DNA from 3 places in the Kitasatospora sp. NPDC085879 genome. Region 3 is predicted to be linked to each of the others. Evidence: riboswitches for the same ligand, from Rfam matches in the RefSeq annotation. Region 3 holds a riboswitch; each other region holds the start of a gene.
The links. Region 3 has a riboswitch for cobalamin ahead of cobN (cobaltochelatase subunit CobN). Riboswitches for the same ligand answer to the same signal wherever they lie in the genome.

Region 1: another riboswitch for cobalamin. It lies ahead of AB0P35_RS24170 (cobalamin biosynthesis protein); the one in region 3 lies ahead of cobN (cobaltochelatase subunit CobN).
Region 2: another riboswitch for cobalamin. It lies ahead of AB0P35_RS16415 (CbtB-domain containing protein); the one in region 3 lies ahead of cobN (cobaltochelatase subunit CobN).

What each region holds. Positions count from the first base shown of each region.
Region 1 is NZ_JBFBJZ010000033.1:16,406-26,737, forward strand. Features, by position in the region: gene AB0P35_RS24160 (putative cobaltochelatase) at 1-461, opposite strand, end outside; gene AB0P35_RS24165 (cobyric acid synthase) at 476-1,972, opposite strand; gene AB0P35_RS24170 (cobalamin biosynthesis protein) at 1,969-2,946, opposite strand; cobalamin riboswitch at 3,039-3,233, opposite strand; gene AB0P35_RS24175 (XRE family transcriptional regulator) at 3,399-4,088, shown strand; gene AB0P35_RS24180 (alpha/beta fold hydrolase) at 4,182-5,303, shown strand; gene AB0P35_RS24185 (hypothetical protein) at 5,482-6,987, shown strand; gene AB0P35_RS24190 (CDP-alcohol phosphatidyltransferase family protein) at 7,079-7,903, opposite strand; gene AB0P35_RS24195 (phosphatidylserine decarboxylase) at 7,947-8,639, opposite strand; gene AB0P35_RS24200 (acyl-CoA dehydrogenase family protein) at 9,102-10,304, opposite strand.
Region 2 is NZ_JBFBJZ010000018.1:84,126-94,457, forward strand. Features, by position in the region: gene AB0P35_RS16395 (carbohydrate ABC transporter permease) at 1-654, shown strand, start outside; gene AB0P35_RS16400 (glycoside hydrolase family 3 N-terminal domain-containing protein) at 662-3,022, shown strand; gene AB0P35_RS16405 (acetylxylan esterase) at 3,147-4,112, shown strand; gene AB0P35_RS16410 (CbtA family protein) at 4,209-4,970, opposite strand; gene AB0P35_RS16415 (CbtB-domain containing protein) at 4,984-5,205, opposite strand; cobalamin riboswitch at 5,238-5,399, opposite strand; gene AB0P35_RS16420 (histidine phosphatase family protein) at 5,539-6,072, shown strand; gene AB0P35_RS16425 (DUF1963 domain-containing protein) at 6,138-6,788, shown strand; gene nth (endonuclease III) at 6,934-7,797, shown strand; gene AB0P35_RS16435 (CoA pyrophosphatase) at 7,794-8,513, shown strand; gene AB0P35_RS16440 (MarP family serine protease) at 8,572-9,756, shown strand; gene AB0P35_RS16445 (alpha/beta hydrolase) at 10,158-10,332, opposite strand, start outside.
Region 3 is NZ_JBFBJZ010000009.1:43,708-54,039, forward strand. Features, by position in the region: gene AB0P35_RS09525 (TetR/AcrR family transcriptional regulator) at 1-219, shown strand, start outside; gene AB0P35_RS09530 (SDR family NAD(P)-dependent oxidoreductase) at 264-1,103, shown strand; gene thrS (threonine--tRNA ligase) at 1,316-2,542, shown strand; gene AB0P35_RS09540 (precorrin-2 C(20)-methyltransferase) at 2,603-4,108, opposite strand; gene AB0P35_RS09545 (precorrin-8X methylmutase) at 4,105-4,731, opposite strand; gene AB0P35_RS09550 (cobalamin biosynthesis protein CobG) at 4,728-5,945, opposite strand; cobalamin riboswitch at 6,030-6,178, shown strand; gene cobN (cobaltochelatase subunit CobN) at 6,409-10,149, shown strand; gene lnt (apolipoprotein N-acyltransferase) at 10,245-10,332, shown strand, end outside.

The DNA.
Region 1 (10,332 bases), on a different contig from region 3:
GCGTCCAGCAGCAGGTCGACCAGGTGGTCCTGCAGCAGGTTCACCTCGTCGATGTACAGCACGCCGCGGTGCGCCTTCGCCAGCAGACCCGGCTCGTACGCCTTGACGCCCTCGGCGAGGGCCCGCTCCAGGTCCAGCGAGCCGACGATCCGGTCCTCGGAGACACCGACCGGCAGCTCCACCAGGTGCGCGGGCCGCTCCAGCGCCGCGGCGCCGGCGTGGGCGCCGTCCGGGCACTGCGGGTCCGGCCCCGCCGGGTCGCAGGCGAACCGGCAGTCGGCGACCGTGCCGATCGACGGCAGCAGCCCCGCCAGCGCGCGCACCATGGTCGACTTGGCGGTGCCCTTCTCGCCGCGCACCAGCACACCGCCGACGGCCGGCGAGACCGCGTTCAACAGCAGTCCGAGCCGCAGGTCGGCCATGCCGACGATCGCGGTGAACGGATAACGGGCGTCACTCATCTGCTCTCCCTTGCTCACGGTGCACCCGGCGGCACGAACGGCAGCCCCTGCGGTGCCCCGCCGTCGATCAGCTTCCACAGTGCGTCGGTGTCCGCATGTTCCTCGATCAGGTCGCCCAGCCGGTCCAGCCGCTCCTCGCGGGCCGCGGCGAACGAGGTGTCCGGCGCCGGCACGAACGCCCGCCCGGCCGCCGCCGCCACCTCGCGCAGCAGCGCCCGCCGGAAACCGTCGTTCTCCAGCGCGCCGTGCCAGGTCGTCCCCCACACCGCGCCGACCCGGCAGCCGTCGAGGAAGGGCGTCCCGCCCTCGACGGCCACCACGCCGTGGTGGATCTCGTACCCCTCGACCCACTCCCCGTACGCCTCGCCGACCGGCCGGCCCAGCACCTTCGCCACCCCGAACTCCACCCGGGTCGGCAGCAGCCCGAGGCCCTCGACGGCGCCGGCCTTCGACTCCACCGCGTCGACGATCTCCCGCGACAGCATCTGGTAGCCGCCGCACACGCCGAGGACGGGCAGCCCGGCCGCGGCGCGGGCCCGCAGCGCGCCGTCCAGTCCCCGCTCGCGCAGCCAGGCCAGGTCGGCGACGGTCGCCCGGGTGCCGGGCAGCACCACCAGGTCGGCGTCGGCCAGCTCCTCCGGCCGGGTCGCCCAGCGCACCAGCACGCCCGGTTCCTGGGCCAGCGCGTCCACATCGGTGAAGTTCGACAGCCGAGGCAGCCGCACCACCGCCACCCGCAGCACCTCGGAGCCGTGCGGCGCGGCGGTCGGGCGGTTCTCCACGGCCGTGGACAGGTCCAGCGAGTCCTCGGCGTCCAGCCACAGGCCGGACAGCATCGGCAGCGTCCCCAGCACCGGACGGCCCGTCAGCTCCCGCAGCATCTCCAGCCCGGGCGCCAGCAGCCGGGCGTCCCCACGGAACTTGTTGACGAACCAGCCCGCCACCAGCGCCTGGTCCTGCGCGGACAGCAGCGCCAGCGTGCCGTACATCGCCGCGAACACCCCGCCGCGGTCGATGTCGCCGACCACCACCACCGGCAGGTTCGCCGCCGTGGCCAGACCCATGTTGGCGATGTCCCGGTCCCGCAGATTGATCTCGGCGGGGGAGCCGGCGCCCTCGCAGACCACCACCTCGTAACGGCTGCGCAGGTCCGCCAGGCACTCCAGCGCCCGCTCCAGCAGGACGGGCTTGCGCTCGCGGTAGTCCAGCGCCCCGACCTCGGCGACCGGCTTCCCGAGCAGCACCACCTGGCTGCGGCCGTCCGCGCCCGGCTTCAGGAGCACCGGGTTCATCGCCGCCTCCGGCTCGACCCGGGCGGCCTGCGCCTGCATCGCCTGGGCCCGGCCGATCTCGGCGCCGTCCGCGGTCACGAAGGAGTTCAGCGACATGTTCTGCGCCTTGAACGGCGCCACCCGGACCCCCTGCCGCGCCAGCCACCGGCAGATCCCCGCCGTGACCACGCTCTTCCCCGCATCTGAGGTCGTCCCTGCCACCAGCAGAGCCTTCGTCACGTGACACTCCCTTGCGAACGGGTGATGGAGGTGGCGCGGCCGAGTGCGGTGCGTCCGAGGGCATGGGCGGCCGTCGTCACCGCCAGCGCCAGCACCCCCACGCGGCGGGAGAGGCGGCAGGCGCGTTCGATGTCCGGGACGGCCACCGGCCGGAGTTCGGCGCCGAGGACGGGCCGGTGCTCCACCCTCTCGCCGTACTGCAGGGTGCCGCCGAGGCGTACGCCGAGCCCGCCGGCGAAGGCGGACTCGGCCTGTCCGGCGTTGGGGCTGGGGTGTGACGACCCGTCGCGCCGCCACACCTTCCAGGCGGCCCGCGGGTGCTCCGCCGCGGCGACGGTCAGCAGTGCGGTGAGCCGGGCGCCCGGCCAGCCGGCCACGTCGTCGAGGCGGGCGGAGGCCCAGCCGAAGCGCAGGTGCCGGGGCGAGCGGTGGCCGACCATCGCGTCCAGGGTGTTGACGGCCCGGAAGGCCAGCAGCCCGGGCGTGCCGGCGAGCGCGCCCCAGGTCAGCGCGTTGACCACCGCGTCGGCGGTGTTCTCGGCGACGGACTCGACCACCGCGCGGGCGATCTGCTGCTCGTCCAGGGTGCTGGGATCGCGCCCGCACAGGTGGGGGAGCCGCTCGCGGGCGGCGGTCAGGTCGCCGGCCTCCAGGGAGCGCCCGATCGTCCGGGCCTCGCGGGTCAGCGAGGTGCCGCCGAGCACCGTCCAGGCGGCGGCCGCCGCGAGGGCGGCCCGCGCGGCGGGCCGGCGGCGCAGCGCGTGGTCGGCGAGTGCCGCGCCGGCCGCGACCGCGCCGACGCTCAGCGCGGTGAAGGCGGTGCCGGCGCCCCGGTGGTCGCTCCAGAGGCGGCGTTCCAGGCGTCCGGCCGCGCTGCCGAACAGGGCCACCGGGTGGCCGCGGCGGGGGTCGGCGAGGGCGGTGTCGGCGAGGTAGCCGGCCACGGCGCCCAACAGGTAGGGGGCGGGGGTCAGGCGGCCCACGGCCCGGCTCCCTGGGTGGGGCGCAGCGGTGACCGCTGGGCAGCCTGCATGGCGTGCGTGTCCTCACTCAGGGTCCGCGCCCTGGATCGACGAACCGGCGGCGAGAGTCTCCTGGCTTCCGGGTCCGGCGCTCGCTCGGGCCTTCCAACGGCCCTGTGGCGGACCGCCGTGACCATGCAGGTCGAGCGTGCTCCCCGGTGACAGTGGCGGGACCGCGCCGGACTCGCACCGGCTTCCTCTGCATGCCTCCGTATGGCCCGGAGATCCCATCACGCCCTCCGACCGCCAGTCAACAAAGCGTGTGGAGTGGTTGGTCACACACCGTCGCGGCCCGGCCGTCCGCGCCCCGTACGATCCTCCAGCGCCCGCGGCGGCCGGTGGGGTCCGCTTCGTGCGTTCGGCGTGTGGGGCGGCGCACCGGGCCGCCCGTACGTTCTTGTGGCATGCGACGAAGACCGTCCACCCCGCTGCCGGTGCCGTTCTCCCCGCGGGCCGCCCGGGCGCACCGCGCCGGGCTCGGCCTGACCCCGGACCAGGTCGCCGAGGGCATGGCCGCGCACGGCGTCCGGCTGCTGCCCTCCCACGTGGTGGCCTGGGAGGCCGGCGAGATGCTGCCCTCGGAGGAGGAGTTCATCGCCCTGTCCCGCGCGCTGTGGTGTCCGCCCGCACAGCTGATGGGGATCGCGCCGGCCACCCTGCGGGACTTCCGGCTCGCCCGGGAGCTCAACCGGGAGCAGGCCGCCCACCGGATCGGGGTGGGCGCGGCGACGTACGCGCGGGCCGAGGAGACCGGCCGCTGGGACGCGGACGGCGAGCAGGGCCTGGCGCTGGCCCACGTGCTCGGGCTGCCGCTGCGGGTGATGGTGCGGGTGACCGGACGCCAGGACGCGCTCGACCGGCTGCTGCGCCAGGTGGTGGACGGCCGCTGGCAGGCGCAGCTGCGGGCGGTCGCCCGGGTGGTGCCGGTCCCGCACGCCGTACTGGGCGAGGTGCTGGCCGAGCTGCAGGACGAGTACCTGGTGCCGGGGCACTGGGGTTCGACGGTGCCGGACACCGCGCGGCCGCCGGCCCGGCCGCTCGCGGAGCGGTTCTGGGAGCTGCTGGCCCGCCGGGCCACCGACGTCCCGGTCTGAGCCGCCGCCCGGACGGACCCGTTCGGGTGGCCCGTCCCCCGGCGGGGGCGTGGACTGGGATCGCCGTGTCCGTGCCGCCACACCGGGAGCGCCATGCGTTGGGGAACCGCCGCGATCGTCGGGGCCGCCGTTGTCGGGACGGGCGCCGCGGCGCTGCTGATCGGCCGCCGGGTGTCCGAACGGGCCGTCCGCCCCGGCTTCGCCGGGGCCGGCACCACGGGCGGCCCCGGCATCCGGGTGCAGGAGCTCGGCGCGGACCGCGTCACCCTCACCCGCAGCGTGGAGACCGAGCGTCCCGGCCGCTACGCCCTGGAGTGGGCGGACGGCGGCCACGCCGTGGTGGGCGACGTGCTGGACACCGGTCCGCAGAGCGTCACCCGCCGGCTGCTCGCCACGGGCGCGGGCTCGCTGCGCACCGGGACGGAGGTCCGGGTGACCGCCCGGGTGTACCTCGGCGACCCGGCCTCCGCACTCGGCCTGGACTTCACCGCGGCCGAGGTCGAGGGCGAACTCGGGCCGATGCCGGCCTGGTACGTGCCGGGCATCCGCGGGCTCTGGGCGATCGTGGTGCACGGCCCCGGCGCCGACCGGCAGCAGGCCCTGCCGGTGCTGCCGCTGCTGCACGCGCTGCGGATGCCCGTCCTGGTGGTCACGTACCGCGGCGACGAGGGCGCCCCGCCGTCCCCGGACGGCCTGGGCCACTTCGGCGAGACGGAGTGGCGGGACGTCGACGCCGCCGTCCGGCTGGCCCAGACGAACGGCGCCGGCAAGATCGTGCTCTTCGGCTGGTCGCTCGGCGCCACGATGGCGCTGCACACCGCGACCCGCTCGGCCTGGCGGGACTCGGTGGCCGGCCTGGTGCTGGACTCGCCGGTGCTGGACTGGCCCGCGACGGTCCGCCGGGAGGCGGCCCGGGCCGGGGTGCCCGGCCCGCTCGCCGAGCTCGGCGCGCTGGCCGCCGAGGGCCGCACCAAGGTCGACCTGGCCGGCTTCGCCCGGCTGGCCGCCGGCACCGACCTGCAGGTGCCCGCGCTGCTGCTGCACAGCCCCGTGGACGCGGTGGCCCCCTTCGAGGCCGCCGAGCGCCTCGCCGCGCGGCGCGAGGACCTGGTGAGCCTGCAGCCCGTCCCGGACGGGGCGCACGCGGCCCTGTGGAACGCCGATCCCGACCGCTACGGCGAGGCGCTGCGCCGCTGGCTCACCCCGCTGCTGTGAGCCCCGCGGGCGGCCGCACCGACCGGAGACGAACGTCGTGCTCATGCCATGTTTCGGCTCCGGGCGACCCGGTTTGGTGCCTGTTGCCCGATCTCATCCCCTGTCCACGGACCGGACCTACGATCGCGCGTAGAACTCGATGTGACAGAAGGCCGGTACACGGGGAAGACTGCTCGGCGTGACGTCTCGGAACCCGCGCGACCGTGATGCCCCGCTCCAGCCCGCGATCCGCACCGGAGCGACGGTGACCCGTCTGCCAGGAGCGGCCCGCCGACCCGAGAGCACGCCTCCGGGTGGGCCAGTCCGCCGCCGTACCCCCGCGCCCAAGCCGGGCCGCGGCCGGGTGCCGCTGCCGGACGGCTTCCCCGCACCCGCAGAGCTGGCCCCGCACGCCCGCCGGATGCTTGCCGACGCCGTGCGGATCGCCCGCTGGGCCGGCGAGCTCGGCGAGGTCGACAAGCGTGGCGAGCTGCTGCCCGACGACGCCCGGGCCGCCGGGCGTGCCCTCGCCATGACCGTCGGCGCCGCCGCCAAGGCCTGGGGCCAGGCCCTGCTGGTCGGCCTGGTCGAGCTGCGCGACGGCGGAGCCGGCCCCGGCTGGCGGCTGAACGCCTGGGAGCACGACGACGAGGCGGTGATCCGCGGCTGGTCGGCGCTGTTCGACGCCTGGACGCTGCTCGCGCCCGTCCCGCCCGCCGCCCTGCGCGGCGTCTTCGCCATGCTGGCCGGCCAGGCCGTCGACCAGGCGCCGCACCTGCTGTCCTTCCTGCACCTGGTGGACGGGCCGGTCGCCGACAGCGAGCTCCTGGAGCTGCTGCGCCGAGGCCTGGACGAGCGCCGGCACGGCGCCGGCACCGGCGCGCTCGGCCCCTCCCCGGTGCCGCACGCGGCCTCCGCGATGTCCGCCGTCCGCGGCACCTGCCGGGCGCCGCAGGTCGACACCCCCACCTCGGCCTCCGACGTCGCCGCGGTGCTCGACTGGATGCTGGACGGCCTGGCCGCCGTCGGCGCCCTGGAGCGCCGCGACGAGGCCGCCGAGCTGTCCTCACTGGGGCACTGGGCGGTCCGGGCGAAGCTGGAGGAGATCTGCACGGTCGCGCAGACCGCGGCCGGCCACATCGAGCAGGACGCCCTGGAGATGCTCGCCGCCTGCGCCGACTACACCCCAGGCCCGGCCCGCGCCGAGTACCGGGCCTGGGTCGCCGCCCGCCCGGCCGACCGCGCGGTCGCCGAGCTGCTGGACGCGGCCCGCGGCGACGACGCCCTGCTGCGCGGCCTCGCCTTCGAGGCCCTGCGGGTCGCCGGCGGTCCCGCCGAGCAGGCCGTCCGGGCCGCCGTGGAGGAGCAGGAGCTGCGGCCGTACGCGCTGCTGTGGCTGGCCGAGCGGTCCGACGACGGCCCGGTCTCCCCGGCCGACGTGCTGGGCGCGGAGGACGCCGCCTGGCTGTGGGTGGACACCGCCGCGGCCGTCCTCGACCACGGCGACACGGCGCTGCTGGTGCCGCACGTCGAGGGCGCCTCGGCGGGCGAGCCCGTCCGGCTGTTCAACCGCGCCCGGCAGTCGGGGCACCCGCGGGCGGCCTCGGTTCTGACCGCGGTCTCCGGCGTCCACCCGGACCCGGCGGTGGCCAGGGCGGCCCGCCGCTCGGCCTTCAGCGTCCACGACGGCGGCGCCGGCCAGTAGCCCCGCCCGCGCCGCCCCCCGGGGCACGCGCACACGACGGAAGGGCCCGTATCCGATCCGGATACGGGCCCTTCCGTGTGGTTCAGCGCGTTCAGCAGCCGCGGGACTCCGCGCGGCGGGCGCGCACGTCGCCGACCTTCTGGCCGACCTTGCGGCGGATCACCAGCAGCGGCGCCATCGCGGCGAGCGTGATCTGGGCGACCGCGCCGATGTGCATCAGCATGTCGCCGCCGGGCAGACCGGCCGCCCAGGCCGCCAGGCAGCCGATGGAGACCACGATCCAGCAGAGCGTCGCGGTGGCGAGCAGGCCCTGCGGCTTCGGGTACTCGATGCGGGAGACCATCAGGTAGGCCACACCGAAGATCATCAGCAGGCCCGGCACGAACGGCGGGTCGAGGAGCACGATGGCGATCACCGTCATCGCGCCCATCGGGCACGGCATGCCCTGGAAGATCCCCGGCCGCATCTTGACCGCCGAGAACCGGGCGAGCCGCAGCACCACCGCCAGCAGGACGGTCAGCGCGATGAACGCCGAGAGCTGCTGGTTGCTGTCCGGGGACACGATGCCCCAGACCGCCACGAAGTACGCCGGGGCGATACCGAAGCTGATCAGGTCGGCCAGGTTGTCCAGCTCCGCGCCCAGCGCCGACGAGCGCAGCTTGCGGGCCACCAGGCCGTCGAACAGGTCGCACATCGAGCCGATCAGCAGCAGCGTGACCGCGGTCGCGGCGCTGTTGCGGTTCGGCGCGGTGGTCTCACCGGTGAGGTGCGGCATCAGGACCCCGGTGGTGATCGAGTAGATCGCCAGGAAGCCGCAGACGGCGTTCCCCAGGGTCAGGAAGTCGGCGGTGGACAGGTGCTGGGGCGAACGGGGCGCCCGCAGCTCGCGGTCGCGCGCCCAGCGGCGGCGCCGCAGCTCCGTCTCCTCCTCGTCTCCGAGGCCGACGAGAGTCTCAGGATCAGTCACGGTCAAGGCGCGTCACCCCGGCGGTGGTCTTCTGGCCGACCTCGACGCCAACCTCGACGCCGGCCGGCAGGTACGTGTCGACGCGGGAGCCGAAACGGATCAGACCGATCCTCTCGCCCTGCTCGACCTTGGTGCCGGCGTTCACGTAGGGCACGATGCGGCGGGCCACGGCCCCCGCGATCTGCACCATCTCGATGTCGCCGAGCTCGGTGTCGAAGTGCCAGACGACCCGCTCGTTCTGGTCGCTGTCCTTGTTGAACGCCGGGACGAAGCCGCCGGCGACGTGCTCCACGGACGTCACGGTGCCGGGCAGCGGCGCGCGGTTGACGTGTACGTTGAGCGGGCTCATGAAGATGGCGACCCGCGTCCGGCCGTCCGGCCAGGCGTCGATCGACTGCACCACGCCGTCCGCGGGGGAGATCACTCTGCCGGTGCCGATCTCACGCTCCGGGTCGCGGAAGAACCACAGCATGCCCGCACCGAGGGCGCAGGCCGGGACGGCCGCCAGGGCCCACTTGCCGTTGCGCCGGGTGAGGGCGGTCGTCACGGCGGCGGTGGCCAGGGTCGGTACGAACCAGGGGGTCGCGCCTCGCGCGATCGTCACGCGCGGACGCCGACCGGCCGTCGGTGCGGCGAACCGGTCGCCACCGGGGACGGAGGTGTGAGGGGACGGGCTGATGGGCATCGAAGACCTTAGTCGCGGGGGATCATGGCCGCTGGACGGGGGCCACCGCGGGGATCGGGTACAAGGGGACGCTGTCCCGGTGGATGCTATCGGGACCAGGCGGTAGGTGGGCAAGCCGCCTGTTCGTGGATATGCCGGGCATGGAGCCAAGCCATGCCTGCTATGTATACGACCGTAGCCGAGGAGGGGTGGTTCCCCAAGAGGTCGGGCGTGGCGCGTGACCCAGCTCTCATCGCACGCCGGGCGCCCCTGACGGGGTGTCGGCGCGCCGGAGGGCGCGGGCACGTCCACGGTGTGCGGAGACGGCCGCAGGGCGCGTACCTGCTGGTATGCGCCCTACGGCCGCCTCCGGGCCTGCCGCACCGCCCCCCTCGGCTGACCAGGCCGAACCGGTGCGGCAGGGGGTCGGACCGGGCCCGCACGCCCTGGCCCGACCATGCGGAAAGTCGGGGATCGGCCGGATCAGTCGGCGAGCTTGTACTCCTCCAGCAGCCGGCGACCGACGATCATCTTCTGGATCTCCGCAGTACCTTCACCGATGAGCAGCATCGGGGCCTCGCGGTACAGACGCTCGATCTCGTACTCCTTGGAGAAGCCGTAGCCGCCGTGGATGCGGAAGGCGTCCTCCACGACCTCCTTGCAGTACTCGGAGGCGAGGTACTTCGCCATGCCGGCCTCGAGGTCGTTGCGCTCGCCGCTGTCCTTCTTGCGGGCGGCCATCACCATCATCTGGTGCGCGGCCTCGACCTTGGTGGCCATCTCGGCGAGCTTGAACTGGATCGCCTGGTGCTCGGCGATCTTCTTGCCGAAGGTGGTGCGCTGCTGGGCGTAGGAGATGCCCAGCTCGAAGGCGCGGCGGGCGACGCCGCAGCCGCGGGCGGCGACGTTGACGCGGCCGACCTCGACGCCGTCCATCATCTGGTAGAAGCCCTTGCCCGGGACGCCGCCGAGGATGCGGTTCGCCGGGATCCGGACGTCCTGGAGCACCAGCTCGGTGGTGTCGACGCCCTTGTAGCCCATCTTCTCGATCTTGCCGGGGACGGTCAGGCCGGGAACCTTGGGGTTCGGGCCGAAGCCGGCCTCCTTCTCGATCAGGAAGGTGGTCATGTTCTTGTACGGGGTGCTGCCGCCCTCGTCGGTCTTGCAGAGGACCGCGACCAGGGTGGAGGTGCCGCCGTTGGTCAGCCACATCTTCTGGCCGTTGAGGACGTAGAACTCGCCGTCCTTGACGCCCTTGGTGGAGATGGCCGCCACGTCGGAGCCGAGGCCCGGCTCGGACATCGAGAAGGCGCCGCGGATCTCGCCGGCGGCCATGCGGGGCAGGAAGTACTCCTTCTGCTCCTGGGTGCCGTGCGCGTTGATCATGTGGGCGACGATGAAGTGCGTGTTGACGATGCCGGAGACGGACATCCAGCCGCGGGCGATCTCCTCGACCACCAGGGCGTAGGTCAGCAGCGACTCGCCGAGGCCGCCGAACTCCTCGGGGATGGTCAGGCCGAACAGGCCGAGCTGCTTCATCCCCTCCACGATGGCGGCGGGGTACTCGTCCTTGTGCTCCAGCTCGGTCGCGACCGGAATGATCTCCTTGTCGACGAAGTCCCGCACGGTGGCGAGGATGTCCCGCTGGATCTCGGTGAGGCCGTCGGTCTGTGCGAGGCGTCCCATCGTGCGGCTCCCTATCTGAAGGCGTGAG
Region 2 (10,332 bases), on a different contig from region 3:
CTGGACGACCTGGACGGCGGCTTCGGCCAGTACTTCCTCAACACCGTCATCGTCACGGTGAGCGTGGTCGCCATCGTGCTGCTGGTCGTCCCGCCGCTGTCGTACGCGATCGTGCGCAGCCGCGGCCGGACGACGAACCTCGCGTTCCGGCTGTTCCTGCTCGGCCTCGCGATCCCCGCCCAGGCCGTGATCGTGCCGATGTTCTACGTCATCAGCAAGGCCGGACTGTACGACAACCTGATCGGTGTGATCCTGCCGACCGCGGCCTTCTCGCTGCCGGTCTGCACCCTCGTCCTCACCGGCGTGATGCGCGACATCACGCCCGAGCTCTACGAGGCGATGGCGATGGACGGCGCCGCACCCTGGCGGGTCTTCCTCCAGCTCGTGCTGCCGCTCTCCAAGGGCGGGCTCTCCACCATCACCGTCTTCTCCGCCCTCCAGGCCTGGAACGGCTTCCTCTTCCCGCTGGTGCTGACCCAGTCCGACGAGACCAAGGTGATCACCCTCGGCCTCTACGACTTCCAGACCCAGTACGGCATCAACGTCCCCGGGCTGCTGGCCGCCGTCGTGCTGTCCATGATCCCGATCCTGCTCGTCTACCTGTTCGCCCGCCGCGCCCTCGTCCAGGGGCTCATGGGCGTCGGAGGAAAGTGACCGACACATGAACCTGGCCGTAGAGACCGCCTCCGCCGTCCCCGCCTGGCAGGACACCGCCCTGGAGCCGGGCGGGCGGGCCGACGCCCTGATCGCCGCCATGACCCTCCGGGAGAAGATCGCCCAGCTGTTCGGCGTCTGGGTCGGCGCCTCCGACGAGGGCGGCGAGGTCGCCCCCTACCAGCACGAGATGGACGAGCCGCCCGCCCTCGACACCCTGCTGCCGCACGGACTCGGCCAGCTCACCCGGCCGTTCGGCACCGCCCCCGTCGACCCGGCCACCGGCGCGCTCTCGCTGATGCGCACCCAGCGGCGGATCGCCGCGGCCAACCGCTTCGGCATCCCCGCCGTCGCCCACGAGGAGTGCCTGGCCGGCTTCGCCGCCTGGAAGGCCACCGCCTACCCCGTGCCGCTCGCCTGGGGCGCCGCCTTCGACCCCGCACTGATCCGCCGCATGGCCGCCGCGATCGGCCGCGACATGCGCTCGGTCGGCGTCCACCAGGGTCTCGCCCCCGTCCTGGACGTCGTCCGCGACGCCCGCTGGGGCCGGGTCGAGGAGACCATCGGCGAGGACCCGTACCTGGTCGGCACCGTCGGTACCGCCTACGTGCAGGGCCTGGAGTCCGCCGGGATCGTCGCCACCCTCAAGCACTTCGCCGGCTACTCCGCCTCCCGCGCGGGCCGCAACCTCGCCCCGGTCGGCATGGGCGCCCGTGAGCGCGCCGACGTCATCCTGCCGCCCTTCGAGATGGCCGTCCGCGAGGGCGGCGCCCGCTCCGTGATGCACGCCTACACCGACACCGACGGCGTGCCTTCCGCCGCCGACGAGCGCCTGCTCACCGAACTCCTCCGCGACACCTGGGGATTCACCGGCACCGTGGTCGCCGACTACTTCGGCATCGGCTTCCTGCGCACCCTGCACGGCGTCGCCGGCAGCTGGGACGAGGCCGCCGGCGCGGCCCTCGAAGCCGGCGTCGACGTCGAACTGCCCACCGTGAAGACCTTCGGCGAACCGCTCGTCGAGGCGGTCGCCGCCGGCCGCGTCCCCGAGCACCTGATCGACCGCGCCCTGCGCCGCGTCCTCGTCCAGAAGGCCGAACTCGGCCTGCTCGACCCCGACTGGACGCCCGTCCCGGCGGTCCTCGCCGGCGCCGACCTCACCGTCCCCGCCGCCCTGCGCGGCAGCGTCGACCTCGACCCGGCCGAGAACCGCGCCCTCGCCCGCGAGATCGCCGAGCGCTCCGTCGTCCTGCTCCGCAACGACGGCACCCTGCCACTGGCCCGGCCCGCCCGGATCGCCCTGATCGGCCCCACCGCCGACGAGGCCACCGCCGTCCTCGGCTGCTACGCCTTCCCGGTGCACGTCGGCCGCCAGCACCCCGACACCCCGGTCGGCCTGCGGCTGCCCACCCTGCGCGAGGCGCTGGCTGCCGAGTTCCCCGACAGCGCGCTCACCGTGCTGCCCGGCGCCGGCATCGACACCGCCGACACCTCCGGCTTCGCCGCGGCCGTCGCCGCCGCCCGCGAGGCCGACGTGGTCGTGCTCGCCCTCGGCGACCGCGCCGGGCTGTTCGGCCGCGGCACCAGCGGCGAGGGCTGCGACGCCGAGTCGCTGGAACTCCCCGGCGTCCAGCAGCAGCTGCTCGACACCCTGCTCGACACCGGCACCCCCGTCGTGGTCGCGCTGCTCGCCGGCCGGCCGTACGCGCTCGGCCGCGCCGTCACCGAGGCCGCCGCGGTCGTCCAGACGTTCTTCCCCGGCGAGGAGGGCACCGGAGCACTCGCCGGCGTGCTGAGCGGCCGGGTCGAGCCGTCCGGCCGACTGCCCGTCAGCGTGCCCCGTCGCCCCGGCGTCCAGCCCTCCTCCTACCTCGCCGCCCGGCTCGCCGGACCGACCGACGTCTCCAGCACCGACCCGACCCCGGCGTACGGCTTCGGCCACGGCCTCACCTACACCTCCTTCGACTGGTCCGACCTCACCGTCGAGACCGGCCGGACGGACACCGCCGGCGAGTTCCGGCTCGCCCTCACCGTGCGCAACAGCGGCGAACGGCCCGGCACCGAGGTCGTCCAGCTCTACCTGCACGACCCGGTCGCCTCCGTGGTGCAGCCCGTCCAGCGGCTGATCGGCTACCTGCGGCTGCCGCTCGCCGCCGGCGAGGAGCGCCGGATCACCGTCACCGTCCCCGCCGACCTGGCCTCCTTCACCGGCCGCGGCGGCCGCCGGATCGTCGAACCCGGCGCCCTGGAGCTCCGCCTCGCCGCTTCCAGCACCGACCCGAGGCTCACTGCCGCGGTCGAGCTCACCGGCCCCGTCCGCACGGTCGACCACACCCGCCGGCTGCACCCCGTCTTCGACGTGCGGTAGCCGCCCCCCGGACCCCACCTGCCCCGGCCCCATGCACCCCGGGACCCGCTTCCCCGGAGTGCGGCGGCCGAGGCCGGGGCAGGTGGACCACGACCGAACGCACCACAGGCCGAAGGAGTCGACGTTGTACACCGACCTGCCCGAGGACGCACTCCGCTCGTACCGCAGCACCCAGACCGAGCCCGCCGACTTCGACGCCTTCTGGCGCAGGACTCTCGACGAGGCCCGGGCCGCGGGCGCCGGGACCACCGCCGTCCCCGTGCCGACCGGCCTCACCACCGTCGACACCTTCGACGTGACCTTCCCCGGCTACGCGGGCGAACCCGTCCGGGCCTGGCTGCGGCTGCCCCGCGGCGCGGACGGCCCGCTGCCCGCCGTCGTCCAGTACGTCGGCTACGGCGGCGGCCGGGGCCACGTCCTGGAGAACCTCGTCTGGGCCTCCGCCGGCTTCGCCCACCTGCAGATGGACACCCGCGGCCAGGGCTCGGTCTGGAGCCGCGGCGACACCCCCGACTCAGGGCCCGCCGGGCCGCAGGTCCCCGGAGTGATGACCCGCGGCATCGAGGACCCGCACGGCTACTACTACCGGCGGCTGTTCACCGACGCAGTCCGCGCCGTGGACGCCGTCCGCACCCTGCCCGCGGTCGACCCGGACCGCGTCGCCGTCATGGGCGACAGCCAGGGCGGCGGCACCGCCCTCGCCGCGGCCGGACTCGTCCCCGACCTCGCCGCGGTCGTCGCCCACGTGCCCTTCCTCTGCGACTTCCCGCGGGCCGTGGTCGTCACCGACGCCCACCCGTTCCGCGAGATCGCCGACTACCTGGCGACTCACCGCGGCCGGGACGAGCAGGTGCACCGCACGCTCTCCTACATGGACGGCGTCCACTTCGCCGCCCGCGCCACCGCCCCGGCCCGCTTCTCCGCCGCGCTCATGGACCAGGTCGTCCCGCCGTCCACCGTGTTCGCCGCCCACAACGCCTACGCCGGACCGAAGGAGATCGACGTCTGGCGCTACAACGGCCACGAGGCCGGCGGCCCGGACGACCACGCGGCCGCCCTCCGCTTCCTCCGCCGTCACCTCGGCGCGTAAGGCCCGGGCAGAGCGAACAGGGGCGCGGGGAACTGCGCAGTCCGTACGGTCACCCACTACCGGACCGCGCAGCTCCCCGCGCCCCTTGGTTGCTCGTCAGGCCGCCGAAGCCACCGCGCCGGGCGCGGCCGCCGCAGCGGGCCTCGGGTTCAGCAGACGCTCCGCCAGGTGGCCGAAGAGCAGGCCGAAGCCCAGCCACAGGGTGGCCTGCACGGCCAGCGTCGCCAGGCGGAACTGCCACAGCAGCGTCGCCGAGAAGTCCGCCGGCACCTCGTTGAAGGACGGCAGGAAGGCGTACGCCAGCCCCACCGCCACCGCGAAGGCGGCGGCCGCCACCACCGTGGCGTTCCAGTTGCCCAGCCGCGGCGCCAGCCGCCGCCCCAGGACCAGCGCCGCCAGCGTCAGCAGCAGCCCCAGCAGCATCATCAGGAAGTACAGCGTGGTGCGCTGCCCGATGGTGTCCGGATTGCCCACCGCCGGCGGGTTGGCCGGGTACTTGAGGAAGGGGACGACGTACAGCGCGACCAGGCCGGTGCCGGAGACCAGCATCGCCGTCGCCCGCGGACCGAACCGGCCGATCCGTCCCAGCGCGAAGCAGTACGCCAGGGCGATGATGCCGCCCAGCGCGATGCCGTACACCAGGATGCCGGTCGCCAGACCGGCCGTGGACTGCATCGACCGGCTGACCAGTTCCACGCCCCCCTCGTGCGAGTGGGGCTGGGACTCCTCGAAGGCGATCGCGGCGTCGACCCGCGGCTCGCCGAGCAGGTAGGCGACCAGCAGGGCGGGCACGGCTGCGCCCAGCCCGCCCAGCATGCCGCGGACGAGCAGGGATCTGACAGGTGTGGAGTTGTTCACGGTTCCCGTCCCATCAGTGGCAGGGGAAGCCGAGCAGGTGACGACCGTCGTGCACCCACTCGTGCACGTTCTCGCCGGAGATCAGGGAGACGGCGCCCTGTTCGGCGCCGACGAAGTAGATGAGGGTCATCATCAGGATGCCGAAGAACACCGCCCACGGCAGGATCGCCTTGACGGAGAGCGGCGCGGACTGGCCGACGGGGGAGACGACCGCGGGTGCGGCGGACTGGGCCATGGCAGAACCTCCTCGGGAACTCGCGTCCCGCTAGATGGTGCACACACGACGGCAGTGGGTCTGACTCACCGTCGGCCCGCCCCGTCGAGGAGCGAACCGTCGGCACACAGTGGCGCGACCGTGCCGGAGTCTCACCGGGCTTCCGTCGTGCCGTCGTACATCGCCAAGAAGGTACCGTCAGCCGCAGGGCCCGCCAAGGGCGTGCGGACGGCGCATTCACCACCCCGGTGCCCGGGGACGCCCCGACAGGACCGACCGCCGGCGGTGACTCGCGTGCCCGGCAATGGAGTTGGGGGAGGACCCGCAGTGCGCGTGACATTGATCTCAGCGGCCATGAGCGAGGCCGCACGGCAGGCCCGCTTCGACGACGGCGGCCCGCTCGACGCCCACGGCCTGCGCGCCGCCGAGGCCGCCGCCGGCACCCTCCGGCCGGCCGGACGCGTCCTGGTCTCCCCGTCCCCCCGGTGCCGGCAGACCGCCGAGGCCCTCGGCCTGCCGGCGCCCGTCGACGAACCCGCGCTGGCCGGCTGCGACGCCGGCCGCTGGCGGGGCCGCACCCTCGACGAGGTCGCCGCCGCCGAACCCGAGGCACTCGCCCGCTGGCTCGCCGACTCCACCGCCGCCCCGCACGGCGGCGAACCCCTCCGGGCCCTGCTGGACCGGGTCGCCGACTGGCTGACCGCCCTCCCCGAGGACACGCCGGCGGTGACCGCCGTCGTCGAACCTGACACCGTCCGCGCCGCCGCCGTGCACGCCCTCGGCGCCCCGCCCGCCGCCTTCTGGCGGCTCGACGTCCGCCCGCTCACCGCCACCCACCTCTCCGGCCGCTCCGGCCGTTGGAACCTCGGCTGCGGCCGACCGCTCTGACATCCCGCCGACCCGTCCGGCCCGGCGGTCCCCGGCGTCGGTGCCCGGCCCTAAGGTGCCGTGCCGTGACGATCCTGATGACCGACGCCGGCCCGGTGGCACCGGACGCCCTGCTCACCCGCACCGGCGGGACACCCCTCGCGCCCGCCGGGACGGCCTGGCCGCACTGCGCGACCTGCGAAGGCCCGATGCAGTTCCTCGCCCAGATCCTGCTGGACGACCTCGGCCGGCACGCCGGCACCGGCGCCTCGGACGGGCGGGGCCTGCTCGCCCTGTTCATGTGCCGGAACAACCCCGGCGGCTGCCAGGAATGGAGCCCGCGCGCAGGCGGCAACCGGGCCCTCCTGCTGCCCGCCGAGGGCGCCCGGCCACTGCCGCTGCCGGACCTCGACGAGCACGCCGACGAGGACGACGACCCCCGACTGCTCGGCGCCGTCCGCGCCGTCTCCCACCAGCCGGCGCCCGGTACCGGCTACGCCCGCGCCCGCCTCCGGCCCACCCCCGGGCGACCGCTCGGGCAACTCGGCGGCGAACCCGGCTGGCTGCAGTACGACGAGACGCCGGAATGCCCCGGCTGCGCCCGCCCGATGCCCTTCGCCGCCCAACTCGAGGAGGGCCCCGACCCCGTCACCGCGATGAACTTCGGGGGCGGCGGCAGCGCGTACGCCTTCGCCTGCGAGCCCTGCGATCACGCGGCCTTCCTCTGGCAGTGCTGACGACGAGCGCCGCCACCGCACCACCGACCCGCGCACCACTGACCCGTGCCGCACCGCCACCCCCGCACTTCCATCGCCGCACTTCCACCGCCGCAGTTCGCCGAGCCGGGCGACCCGCGTCGGCGTGAGCCGTAGTCTGATGAGCATGGCGAAGAGTGGCGGCGCGGCGGCCCGGGGCGGGCCGGGGCTCAAGAAGGCAGCGTTCCCGAAGACGCACCTGGCGACGGTGCGGCAGGCGCGGAGGATCAACCGGGCACTGGCGGAGGTCTACCCCTACGCCCACCCGGAGCTGGACTTCGACAACCCGTTCCAACTGCTGGTGGCCACCGTGCTGTCGGCGCAGACCACCGACCTTCGGGTGAACCAGACCACGCCGGCGCTCTTCGCCAAGTACCCGACACCGGAGGACATGGCGGTGGCGGTGCCGGAGGAGCTGGAGGAGATCATCCGGCCGACCGGCTTCTTCCGGAACAAGGCCAAGTCCCTGCTCGGCCTCTCCGCGGCCCTGCGGGACAACTTCGGCGGCGAGGTCCCCGGCCGCCTGGAGGACCTCGTCACCCTGCCCGGCGTCGGCCGCAAGACCGCCAACGTCGTCCTCGGCAACGCCTTCGGCGTCCCCGGCATCACCGTCGACACCCACTTCGGCCGACTCGTCCGCCGCTTCGGCTGGACGCAGGAGGAGGACCCGGAGAAGGTCGAGGCCGCGGTCGCCGCGATCTTCCCCAAGTCCGAGTGGACGATGCTCTCGCACCGCGTCGTCTTCCACGGCCGCCGCGTCTGCCACTCCCAGAAGCCGGCCTGCGGTGCCTGCCCGATCACCGCGCTCTGCCCCTCCTACGGCGCGGGCGAGACCGACCCGGAGAAGGCCGCGAAGCTGCTCAAGTACGAGCTCGCCGGCAAGCCCGGCCAACGCCTGCGCCCGCCCGCCGACTTCCCGGGGGAGGCCGCGGCCCGGGCCGAGGCCGCCGCGCACGACGGCGAGGTCGCGGACATGGCGGTCGCCGGATGACCGTCGCGATCGAACCGGGTGGCCTGCCCGACTGGCTGCAGCCGGTCCGTGCCGCCGCCGAGACGGTGCTCCCCGAGCAGCTCAGCCGCTTCCTCCCGCCGGCCTCCGGCGGCCGGCCGTCCGCCGTCCTCATGCTCTTCGGCCACGGCGAGGCCGGGCCCGACCTGCTGCTCATCGAGCGGGCCCGCTCGCTGCGGTCGCACGCCGGGCAGCCGTCCTTCCCCGGCGGCGCGCTCGACCCGGAGGACGGCGACCCGGCCGGCCCCGGTCCGGTCGCGGCGGCCCTGCGGGAGGCCCGCGAGGAGACCGGCCTCGACCCGGCGGGCGTGCAGGTCTTCGCGACCCTGCCCGCGCTCTACATCCCGGTCTCCGGCTTCGTGGTCACCACCGTGCTGGGCTGGTGGCGGGAGGAGAGCCCGGTGGAGCCGGTGGACCCGGCCGAGACCGGTGCCGTCTTCCGGGTGCCGCTGACCGACCTCACCGACCCGGCGAACCGCGCCCGGCTGCGCCACCCCTCCGGCCACATCGGTCCGGCCTTCGAGGTGGCGGACCGGCTGGTGTGGGGCTTCACCGCCGGGGTGATCGACCGGGTGCTGCACTACAGCGGCCTGGAACGGCCCTGGGACACCCGGCGTACCCTGACCCTCTCCGACGAGGCCCTGCACCTCACCCGGCCGGACCGGCAGCGCGACCGGGGCTCGCCGGCACCGCGCTGAGCACCCGGACCCGGTGGCCCGTGGAGGTTCCGGTCCCCGTCCATGGGAGGGTATCTGGGTGAATGTCCTGGATCTGCTGTTGATCGCCGCCGCGGTGGGCTTCGCCGTGTCCGGCTACCGACAGGGCTTCGTGGTGGGCGTGCTCTCCGTCCTCGGGTTCCTCGGCGGCGGCCTGATCGCGGTCCAGCTGCTGCCACTGCTGCTGCGCCAGCTCGGTCCGGGCACCACGGCCTCGGTGGTCGCTGTCGTCGTGGTGATCGTGTTCGCCGCGGTCGGCCAGGCGATCACCACGCACTTCGGCTGGAAGCTGCGCGGCCGGATCGGCCGCGGCCGGGCGAAGACCCTGGACGCGATCGGCGGCTCGGTGGTCAACGTGGTCTCGATGCTGCTGGTCGCCTGGCTGATCGGCTCGGCGCTGGCCGGCACCTCGCTGCCCACCGTCTCCAAGCAGGTCCGCACCTCGAAGGTGCTGTCCACCGTCCAGGACGCGCTGCCCGCGGACGCGCCGAACTGGTTCTCCGACTTCAGCAAGGAACTCGCCCGCAACGGCTTCCCGCAGGTCTTCAACCCCTTCGAGCGGGAGCCGATCACCGAGGTCGAGGCGCCGGACCCGGCGCTGGCCGGCAGCGAGGCCGTCCAGCGGGCCCGGCAGAGCCTGGTCAAGGTGGTCGGTACGGCGCCGTCCTGCGGCAAGACCCTGGAGGGCAGCGGCTTCGTGTTCGCCCCGCACCGGGTGATGACCAACGCGCACGTGGTGGGCGGCGTCGACGAGCCCACCGTGCAGATCGGCGGCACCGGCCGGGTCTACGACGCCACCGTGGTCCGCTACGACTGGCAGCGCGACATCGCCGTGCTGGACGTCCCCAAGCTGAACGCCCCGCCGCTCTCCTTCGCCGGCGACGCGCGCACCAACGACAGCGCGATCGTCGCGGGCTTCCCGGAGAACGGCGCGTTCAACGTCCAGCCCGCCCGCATCCGCGGCCGGATCCAGGCCAACGGGCCGGACATCTACCACCGCGGCCAGGTCGTCCGCGACGTGTACTCGGTGCGCTCCCTCGTCCGCCAGGGCAACAGCGGAGGGCCGCTGCTCACCCCGAACGGCGAGGTGTACGGCGTGGTCTTCGCCAAGTCGCTGGACAGCGCCGACACCGGCTACGTGCTCACCGCCGCCGAGGTGCTCCAGGACGCCACCCAGGGAGCGACCGCCACGGCCAGGGTGGACACCGAGGGCTGCGCGCTCTGAGCCGGTCGCCCGGGAACCGTCGGGCCGGACAGTCGTCGGGCCGGGGGGCACCGGGCCCGGATGCCGCCGGGCCGCTGTCGGGTCAGCCCTCGCGGCGGAGCCGGGCGCCCACCCAGCGGGCGCGCCGGCCCAGGATGCGAGGGATGCCGAGGCGGTGCGTTCCCGTGCCGTCCGGCTGTCCCGGGGCGGCTCCGGCGCGCCACTCGGACTGGTGGGACTGGCTCTGCGAGCTGCTGCTCCCACGACGGCGTCGGCGCGGTGCGGCATCGCGATCGGGCATCCAGGTCATACCGGGAGGATGCCCCTGGGCCAGGAGGAGTAACCACCTCCGGACTTCCCACCTGGCTTATGCGACTGTCATATGAGTGATGGTCAGATTTCTGGGACCAGTTCGACGGCGCTCAGTCCTTGTGCTGCCCCACCCAGGCCAGCAGCTCCTCGGTGAACTCCTCGGGAGTCTCCTCGTGCGGGAAGTGCCCGACACCGGGCATCAACCGCCACCGGTACGGCGCCTCCACGTACTCGCCCGCCCCCAGCGCGGTGTGCGCCAGCAACACCGGATCGGCGGCACCCTGG
Region 3 (10,332 bases):
GCCGAGATCGACCGGATCGCCGCCGACTTCATCGAGCGCGGCCAGCGGGCCGGCGCGATCCGCGACGGGGACGCCGCCCAGCTGGTGGCGCTCGCCGTCGGCGCCTTCACCGGGCTGGTCAAGCTGCACCGCGCCGACGGCCTCGGCGCGACGGCCCCGGCCGACCTCGATGCCGCCGAGGACGCCGTCTGGGCGCTGCTGCACCGCCCGGCCCCCTGAAGCCCACTCCCCACCCTCACCTCCCCCGGAAAGGCAGGTCCCCGATGACCGCCCCGCAGACCGTCCTGATCACCGGCTGCTCCACCGGCATGGGCCGCGAGGCCGCCCTCGCCCTGCACCGGCTCGGCCACCGGGTGGTGGCCACCGCGCGCCGCCCGGAGACCCTCGCCGACCTGGCAGACCTCGGCATCGAGACGCTCGCCCTGGACGTCACCGACGAGCAGTCGATGACGGCCGCCGTCGCCCGCGTCGAGGAGCTGCACGGCCAGGTCGACGTCCTCGTCAACAACGCCGCCTACGGGCTGCACCAGCCGGTCGAGCTGGCCACGCCGGACGACGTCCGCACCCAGTTCGACACCAATGTCTTCGGCCTCGTCCGGATGGCGCAGCTGGTCCTGCCGGGCATGCGCCGGGCCGGCCGCGGACGGATCGTCAACATCTCCTCCATGGGCGGCCGGTTCTCGCCGCCCGGCGGCGCGTTCTACCACGCGACCAAGCACGCGGTGGAGGCGATCAGCGACTCGCTGCGGCTGGAGGTCGCGCCGTTCGGCGTCGAGGTCGTCGTCGTCCAGCCGGGCCCGACCATCACCGGCTTCGGCGGCACCGCGGTCGCGACCATGCCCGACGGCTCCGGCCCGTACGGGTCGTTCACCGCGGCGCTCGCCGACATGTACGCCAACAAGGCCTTCACCCGGCGCAGCGGCGCGGTGACGGCGGAGGCGGCGACCAAGGTGATCGTCCGGGCGGCGACCGTCCGCCGGCCGCGGGCCCGGTACGCGATCGGGGCGATGGCCCGCGGCACGATGATCGCCAAGCGGCTGCTGCCGGACGCGGCCTTCGACGCGGTCATGCGGGTCTCCTTCCCGCTGCCGAAGGCCGCCTGACGGCGGATCGGCCGCCCGGGCCGAAAAGGAGTGCACCGGACGGGCCGGACGCGCTAGCCTCGGTCGTATGAAGCACCAGCGCGCTGCCGCGACCACGACGCCGGAGAGAGTCCCGGCGCGCTGACACCTGCTGTCCGAAGCCCCGGGGCGAGTGCCCCGGGGCTTCGTGCTGTGCCCGGTCACCCGCTCCGGCATCCCCGAGGGAGACCGCGATGCACGACCACCTCGATCCGAAGGACCACCGCCGGCTCGGCCGCGAGCTGGACCTGTTCGACACCGACCGGCTGATCGGAGCCGGCCTGCCGTACTGGCTGCCGGACGGCGCCGCGGTGCGGCACGCCCTGGAGGAGTACGTCCGGGAGGTGGAGCGGCGGGCCGGCTACCGGCACGTCCACTCGCCGGTGCTCGGCAAACGCGAGCTGTACGAGATCTCCGGGCACTGGGCGCACTACGGCGAGGACATGTTCCCGCCGATGCGGCTCGGCGGCGAGGAGGTGGTGCTGCGGCCCAGCCTCTGCCCGCACCACGCGGTGATCTTCCGCTCCCGGCCGCGCAGCCACCACGAGCTGCCGCTGCGGATGGCGGAGCTCGGCGGCATGTTCCGCTCCGAACTGTCGGGCGTGCTCGGCGGGCTGACCAGGGTCCGGGCGATCCAGCTGAACGACGCGCACATCTTCTGCCGGCCCGAGCAGGTCGCCGAGGAGGTACGGTCGGCACTGGCGCTGATCCACCGGGCCTACCGGGCACTCGGCATCGAACCGGCCCGGCACCGGCTCTCGCTGCCCGCCGAGGGCGGCAAGTACGTGGCCGACCCGGAGATGTGGCGGCGCGCCGGCCGGCTGCTCGCCGAGGCACTGGACGAGGCCGGCGTGGCGTACGAGGCGGAGGTCGGCGAGGCCGCCTTCTACGGGCCGAAGATCGACGTCCAGGTGGTGGACCGGGCCGGGCGCGAGGCCACCCTCTCCACCGTCCAGGTCGACTTCCACCAGCCGGCCCGGTTCGACCTCGGCTACATCGGGGCGGACGGCGCCCGGCACCGGCCGGTGATGGTGCACCGGGCGGTGATCGGCAGTGTGGAGCGCGCGGTGGCACACCTGCTGGAGGTGCACCAAGGGGCGTTCCCGGCCTGGCTGGCGCCCGTCCAGCTGCTGGTGCTGCCCGTCTCCGAGGAGCAGCTGCCGCAGGCCGGAGCCCTGGTCCGGGAGGCCGTCGAGCAGGGCCTGCGGGCCGAACTCGCCGACCCGCGGGCGGGCACCCTCGCGGCCCGGGTGCGGGGCGGCCGGCTGGTGCCGTACCAGGCGGTGCTCGGTGCGGCGGAGGCCGCCGAGAGGCTGGTGTCGCTGCGCCTGCGGGACGGCCTGCGGCTGGGGCCGGTGCCCGTCGCCGAGGCGTTGGGACTGATCAACGACCAGGTCGAGGCCGGACGCTCGGGCGGGTAGCGGGAAACCCGGGGGCGCGCGGGAGGTGCCCCGCGCGCCCCCGGGGGTGGCCGTCGCCGGTCAGTCCTCCGGGTAGCGGCGGGGGGTCCACACCACGTCGGTGTCGTTGCCGCGGCGGACGAGACGGGTCTGGGAGGAGCCGATGAGCAGCAGGGTACGCATGTCGACCTCGGCCGGGTCGAGGTCGGCGAGCCGGACGGCGCGGACCCGTTCGGTGGGGCCGCCGACGTCGCGGGCCATCACCACCGGGGTGTCGGCGGCGCGGTACTCCAGCATCAGGTCGCGGGCCAGCCCGACCTGGGTGGTGCGGGACTTCGAGCCGGGGTTGTACAGCGCCAGCACCAGGTCGGCCTCGGCGGCGGAGCGCAGCCGCCGGGCGATGACCTCCCACGGCTTGAGCCGGTCGGAGAGCGAGACCACGGCGTAGTCGTGGCCGAGCGGGGCGCCGGCCCGGGAGGCGGCGGCGTGCGCGGCGGTCATGCCGGGCAGCACCCGGACGGGCACCTCGCGGTAGGGGTCCTCGCCCGCGGCCTCCAGGACGGCGGTGGCCATCGCGAAGACGCCCGGGTCGCCGGAGGAGACGACCGCGACCCTGCGGCCGCGGCGGGCCAGGTCGAGGGCGAACTCGGCGCGCACCGACTCGACCTTGTTGTCGGAGCCGTGCCGGACCTGGCCGGGGCGGACGGGCACCCGGTCCAGGTAGGTGGTGTAGCCGACCAGGTCGGTGGCGGCGGCGAGGGCGCCGCGGGCCTCCGGGGTGAGCCAGAGCGGTCCGGCCGGACCGGTGCCGACGACCACGACCTCGCCGGGCCCGGTCGGTTCGGGCAGGTCCAGCGGCGCGACCTTGCTGGGCAGCACGGCCACCGAGAAGTACGGGACGGTGTCGGCCTCGACGTCGGCCAGTGGCACCGTGCGCTCGCCCTCCATGAAGGCCCGTTCGACGTACTGCGCGTCGTGGAGCCGGCCGGCCCGTTCCAGGGCGCGGCGGACGGCCGGGAAGGTCCGGCCGAGCTTCATGATCACGGCCGAGTCGGCGGCGGCGATCCGGGCGGTGAGTTCCTCCTCCGGCAGGGTGCCGGGGATGATCGTCAGGGTCTCCTCCGCCTCCACCAGGGCGGTGCCGAGCCGGGCCGCGGCGGCGCTGACGGAGGTCACGCCGGGCACCACCTCGGTCGGGTAGCGGTGCGCGAGACGCTTGTGCATGTGCTGGTACGAGCCGTAGAACAGCGGGTCGCCCTCGGCGAGGACGACGACGTCGCGGCCCGCGTCCAGGTGGGCGGCGAGCCGGGCGGAGGCCTCCTCGTAGAAGTCGTCCAGTGCGCCGCGGTAGCCGCCCGGGTGGTCGGTGGTCTCCACGGTGATCGGGTAGACCAGCTTCTCCTCGATCTGGCCGCCGGTCAGGTACCGGTCGGCGATCGAGCGGGCGATGGAGCGGCCGTGCCGGGCGCTGTGGTAGGCCACCACGTCGGCCTTGCCGATGAGTTCGGCGGCACGGACGGTGATCAGCGAGGGGTCGCCGGGGCCGAGGCCGACGCCGTACAGCCGGCCGGTCTGCTGCTCGGTCACTCTTCTTCACTCGCAATCGCGTTGATGGCGGCGGCGGCGATCGCGCTGCCGCCGCGCCGGCCGCGCACCACCAGGTGCTCCAGGCCGGACGGGTGCTCGGCCAGGGCCTGCTTGGACTCGGCGGCGCCGATGAAGCCGACCGGCACGCCGATCACCGCGGCCGGGCGGGGCGCGCCCGCCTCGATCATCTCCAGCAGCCGGAACAGCGAGGTCGGCGCGTTGCCGACGGCGACCACGGCGCCCTCCAGCCGGGGCAGCCACAGCTCCATGGCGGCGGCGCTGCGGGTGTTGCCCATCTTCTTGGCGAGGTCGGGCACCGAGGGGTCGGTGAGGGTGCAGACCACCTCGTTGTCGGCGGGCAGCCGCTTTCGGGTGACGCCGCTGGCGACCATGTTGACGTCGCAGAGGATCGGCGCGCCGGCGTGCAGCGCCTTGCGGGCCGAGGCGACCACGCCGGGCGAGTACACCAGGTCCTCGACCAGGTCGGTCATGCCGCAGGCGTGGATCATCCGCACCGTGACCTGGGCGACGTCGGCGGGCAGGGCGGCCAGGTCGGCCTCGGCCCGGATGGTGGCAAAGGACTGCCGGTAGATGGCGGCGCCGTCCTTCTCGTACTCGATCACGTGATCCTCCGGGCCTCGGCGACCGCCTCGGCCATCTCTTCCGTCGTCACTTCCACCGGCGTCACATCCGCCGACGGTGCCGGTGTCCCGACCGGCGTCACCCGGTAGCCCTGCCCGGTGGCGAGCACGTCCACCCATCGCCCGGCGGGGTGGCCGCAGCGCCGTTCGCAGCCCGACCAGTGCACCGGCAGGCCCGCGGCCGGGGCCGCCTCCAGTGCCCGGGTGGCGTCCGCCCGGACGTCGGCCCGGGAGGATCCGCAGCCGGGCAGGCCGGTGCAGGCGGTGGCACGTTCCCAGGCGGCACCCGGCGCGGTCCGGAATCCCGCCGCCGCCAGGTCGGCGAGCCGGTCGGCGGGCGCCCCGGGCAGCACGACCCCGCGCCAGGGGGTGAGCCGCAGCTCCCCCGCGGCCGCATCGACCAGCACCCGCCACCGGGCGGAACCGGCCGTGCCGAAGCGCAGCCCGACCGACAGGCCGCCGGGCAGCGCGCCGAGCGCGGGCGGCGCACCGGCGAACTCCGGGAGCCCGACCGGGCCGGGCGGCAGCAGGTCGGACACCTCCCGCAGGTGCCAGGCGCTGCGGCCGGCGGCGCGCACCGCGTCCAGGAAGTCCCGGGCGGCGGCGAGCGCGGCGGTCACGGCCTCCGCGGCCGGGACGGGCCGCGCGGTGGCCGCCCGGCCGAGGCGCAGCAGGGCGGTGCCGTCCGGCGCTGCGATCAATGTCACATCGGCGTTCAGCGCGGCCACGTCGCCGCGGCCGTCATCGAGGGCGAAGAGGAACTTGCCGGAGAGGCCGACCGCCCACGGGCTCGCGCAGAGCCTCGCGTCCAGCTCCCGTGCCCAGGCCTGCACATCGGCGTGGCCCGCGCCGGGGCCGGGCGAGGCGACGATGTTGCGGACCCGCTCGTGGGTGTCGGAGGGCAGCAGGCCGGAGGCCCGCAGCCGCCCGGCGAGCTCGGCGCCGCAGTCCGAAGCGAGGCCCCGCAGTTGGACGTTGCCGCGCGAGGTGATCTCCAGGTCGCCGTCACCCAGCGCCTCCGCGGCCTCGGCCAGCGCCAGTGCCTGACGCCCGGTCAGCATCCCGCCGGGCAGGCGGACCCGGGCCAGCGCGCCGTCGGCGGCGGTGTGCAGGCGAAGGGCCCCCGGGCAGGCGTCCGACCGGTCCCGGTCGGGCACGGCGGAGCCCGCCCCGGTGGGGTCGGGTGTGGGTGGCATGGCGGCGAGCATACAGATTGTCCGACCGACCGCCCCGTCGCCTGGATCACAGTCCGCATGCTGTCCCGCGGCAGGGCGGCACCCCGTACGATGCTGCCGGACGGTCCGCGCGGATCGTCCGACGCCAGCGACGGCAAGCGGAGGAAACCGGTGCAAATCCGGTGCGGTCCCGCCACTGTAACCACGGCTCAGCCGTGGAGCCAGGAACTCCCGCCGTCCTCCACCAGCCCGGGGCGCGGACCCCGAGGAAGGCCCGACCTGTGCGCTGCCGCATGCCCGGCTCCGCCGTCCCGCCCGGACGCGCCGAGCCGCCGCCCGCCGTCGCCGTGACTCCGGCGAACCCGGCGGCCGGCCGCACCTCGTGCCCCGCACCCCGCTCCGCCCCGCCCACCGGGCTGCCGTCCGGCGCCCCGGTGCGCCGCCGCACGCCCCGGAACACCGACCAGGCCGGGAGGCCCTCCGCATGATCCTGCTGCTGTCGACCTCCGACACCGACCTGCTGAGCGCCCGCGCCTCGCAGGGCCCCGTCCGCTACCGCCTCGGCAACCCGGCCCGGCTCACCGCCGAGGACCTGCCCGCCCTCGTCGAGGGCACCGACCTGGTCGTCGTCCGCCTGCTGGGCGGCCGCCGCGCCTGGGAGGACGGCCTGGACGCGCTGCTCGCCGGCCCCCGCCCGGTCGTCGTGCTGACGGGCGAGCAGGCCCCGGACGCCCAGCTGATGGAGCTCTCCACCGTCCCGGCCGGCATCGCCGCCGAGGCCCACGCCTACCTGGCGCACGGCGGCCCGGCCAACCTCGCCGAGCTCGGCGCGTTCCTCTCCGACACCGTGCTGCTCACCGGCCACGGCTTCGCGCCGCCCGCCTCGGCCCCCGCCTGGGGCCCGCTGGAGCGTCAGGCCCGCACCTCGGACGGCCCGCTGGTCGCCGTGCTGTACTACCGGGCCCACCACATGAGCGGGAACACCGCCTTCGTCGAGGCGCTGTGCGGCGCGATCGAGGACCAGGGCGGCCGCGCCCTGCCGCTGTACTGCTCCTCACTGCGCGGCGCCGAGCCCGAGCTGCTCGCCGAACTGGGCACGGCGGACGCGATCGTCACCACCGTGCTCGCCGCGGGCGGCACCCGCCCGGCCGACGCCCAGGCCGGCGGCGACGAGGAGGCCTGGGACGCGGGCGCCCTCGCCGCCCTCGACCGGCCGATCCTGCAGGCGCTCTGCCTGACCTGGTCGCGCGCCCAGTGGGAGGCGAGCGACGACGGCCTCTCCCCGCTGGACACCGCCACCCAGGTCGCCGTCCCCGAGTTCGACGGCCGGCTGATCACCGTGCCGTTCTCCTTCAAGGAGCTCGACGAGGACGGCCTCACCGTCTACCGCGCCGACGCCGAGCGCGCGGCCCGGGTCGCCGGCATCGCCGTCCGGCACGCCCGGCTGCGCCACACCCCGGCCGCGGAGCGCCGTCTCGCCCTCGTCCTCTCCGCCTACCCGACGAAGCACGCCCGGGTCGGCAACGCGGTCGGCCTGGACACCCCGGCCAGCGCGATGCGCCTGCTGCACCGCCTCCGCGCGGAGGGCATGGACCTGGGCACCGATCTGCCCGGCCTGGACACGGCCTCCACCTCCCACGAGTCACCCCGAGCCGAAGGGCCCGCCGGTGCCGAAAGGGAGGCGGGAGGGAGCGACGAAGGAGCGAGGGAGCAACGACCGTCGGTGCCGGGTCAGGAGGGCCCGGAGGCGAGCGGGCGAGCAATGAAGCACGAGGGTGACGAACTCATTCATGCTCTGATCGCGGCCGGCGGCTACGACCAGGACTGGCTGACGGAGGACCAGCTCGCCCGCAACCCGGTCCGTATCCCGGCCGCCGACTACCGGCGCTGGTACGCGACGCTGCCGCAGGGGCTGCGCGAGCAGGTCGAGGAGCACTGGGGCCCGGCCCCCGGCGAGCTCTACGTCGACCGCTCGCAGAACCCGGACGGCGACATCGTGCTCGCCGCGATCCGCTCCGGGAACCTGCTCGTCCTCATCCAGCCGCCGCGCGGCTTCGGCGAGAACCCGGTCGCGATCTACCACGACCCGGACCTGCCGCCGAGCCACCACTACCTGGCCGCCTACCGCTGGATCCAGGCCGCGCAGGAGGACGGCGGCTTCGGCGCCCACGCCGTGATCCACCTCGGCAAGCACGGCAACCTGGAGTGGCTGCCCGGCAAGACCGCCGCGCTCTCCGCCGAGTGCGGCCCGGACGCCGTCCTGGGCGACCTGCCGCTGATCTACCCCTTCCTGGTCAACGACCCGGGCGAGGGCACCCAGGCCAAGCGCCGCGCCCACGCCACCCTGGTCGACCACCTCGTCCCGCCGATGGCCCGCGCCGACAGCTACGGCGACATCGCGCGCCTGGAGCAGCTGCTCGACGAGTACTCGACGATCGCCGCGATGGACCCGGCCAAGCTGCCCGCGATCCGCGCCCAGATCTGGACGCTCATCCAGGCCGCCCGGCTCGACCACGACCTCGGCCTCGACGAGCGGCCCGAGGACGACGGCTTCGACGACTTCCTGCTGCACGTCGACGGCTGGCTGTGCGAGGTGAAGGACGCCCAGATCCGGGACGGCCTGCACGTCCTCGGCCAGGCGCCGGCCGGCACCGACCGGGTCAACATCGTGCTCGCCATCCTGCGCGCCCGGCAGATCTGGGGCGGCGTCAGCGCGCTGCCGGGCCTGCGCGAGGCGCTCGGCCTGGACGAGGCCGCGCTCACCCTCGGCGCCACCGACGCGGCCGAGGCGCAGGCCCGCGCCCTGGTCGAGGCGATGGAGGCCGAGGACTGGGCGCCCGAGGCGGTGGAGAAGGTCGCCGCCGGCCACCCGGACGCGGTCCGCGAGGTGCTGTCGTTCGCGGCGACCCAGGTGGTGCCGCGGCTCACCGCGACCACCGACGAGCTGGACGCCGTGCTGCACGCCCTGAACGGCGGTTTCGTCCCGGCGGGGCCGTCCGGCTCGCCGCTGCGCGGCCTGGTCAACGTGCTGCCGACCGGCCGCAACTTCTACTCCGTCGACCCGAAGGCCATCCCCAGCCGGCTCGCCTGGGAGACCGGCCAGGCGCTCGCCGCCTCGCTGGTCGAGCGGTACCGTGCCGACAACGACGGCGCCTGCCCGCCCTCGGTGGGCCTGTCGCTCTGGGGCACCAGCGCGATGCGCACCGCCGGCGACGACATCGCGGAGGCCTTCGCCCTGCTCGGCGTCCGCCCGGTCTGGGACGAGGCCTCGCGCCGGGTCACCGGCCTGGAGGCGATCCCGCTCGAGGAGCTCGGCCGCCCCAGGATCGACGTCACCCTGCGGATCTCCGGCTTCTTCCGGGACGCCTTCCCGCACGTGGTCGCCCTGCTCGACGACGCGGTGCGGCTCGCCGCGCGGCAGGAGGAGGCCGAGGCGGACAACTTCGTCCGCGCCCACGTGCAGGCGGACCTCGCCGAGCACGGCGACGAGCGGCGCGCCACCGTCCGGGTGTTCGGCTCCCGCCCCGGCACGTACGGCGCCGGCCTGCTCCAGCTGATCGACAGCCGGGACTGGCGGACCGACGCCGACCTCGCCGAGGTCTACTCGGTGTGGGGCGGGTACGCCTACGGCCGCGACCTGAACGGCCGCCCGGCGCGGGAGGAGATGGAGAGCGCCTACCGGCGGATCACCGTCGCCGCCAAGAACACCGACACCCGCGAGCACGACATCGCCGACTCGGACGACTACTTCCAGTACCACGGCGGCATGGTGGCCACCGTCCGCGCCCTCACCGGCAAGAACCCGGCCGCCTACATCGGCGACTCCACCCGCCCGGAGACCGTCCGCACCCGCACCCTCACCGAGGAGGCCGCCCGGGTCTTCCGCGCCCGGGTGGTCAACCCGCGGTGGATGGAGGCGATGCGGCGGCACGGCTACAAGGGCGCCTTCGAGATGGCCGCGACGGTCGACTACCTGTTCGGCTACGACGCCACCACCGGGGTGGTCGCGGACTGGATGTACGAGAAGCTGACCGAGGAGTACGTGCTCGACCCGGTCAACCGCGAGTTCCTCTCCGAGGCCAACCCGTGGGCGCTGCACGGCATCAGCGAGCGCCTGCTGGAGGCCGCCGACCGCGGCATGTGGGCCGAGCCCGACCAGCGACTCCTCGACGAGCTCCGCGCCGCCTACCTGGAGACCGAGGGCGACCTGGAGGCCGACAGCTAGACCGCACCCCCGGGGCGCGGGGCGACTTCCCCGCGCCTCCGTTCGGGTGACCCGGATTGCGCCGGATCTGCCCTTCCGGTGCATACGATCTCCGCATGACGTTGCGCACGGCGTTGTCGCAGCCCGCCCGTTGGGCCGCCCTGGCGGCCGGGGGGCTGCCGGTCCTGGCCTTCCCGGGTGCGG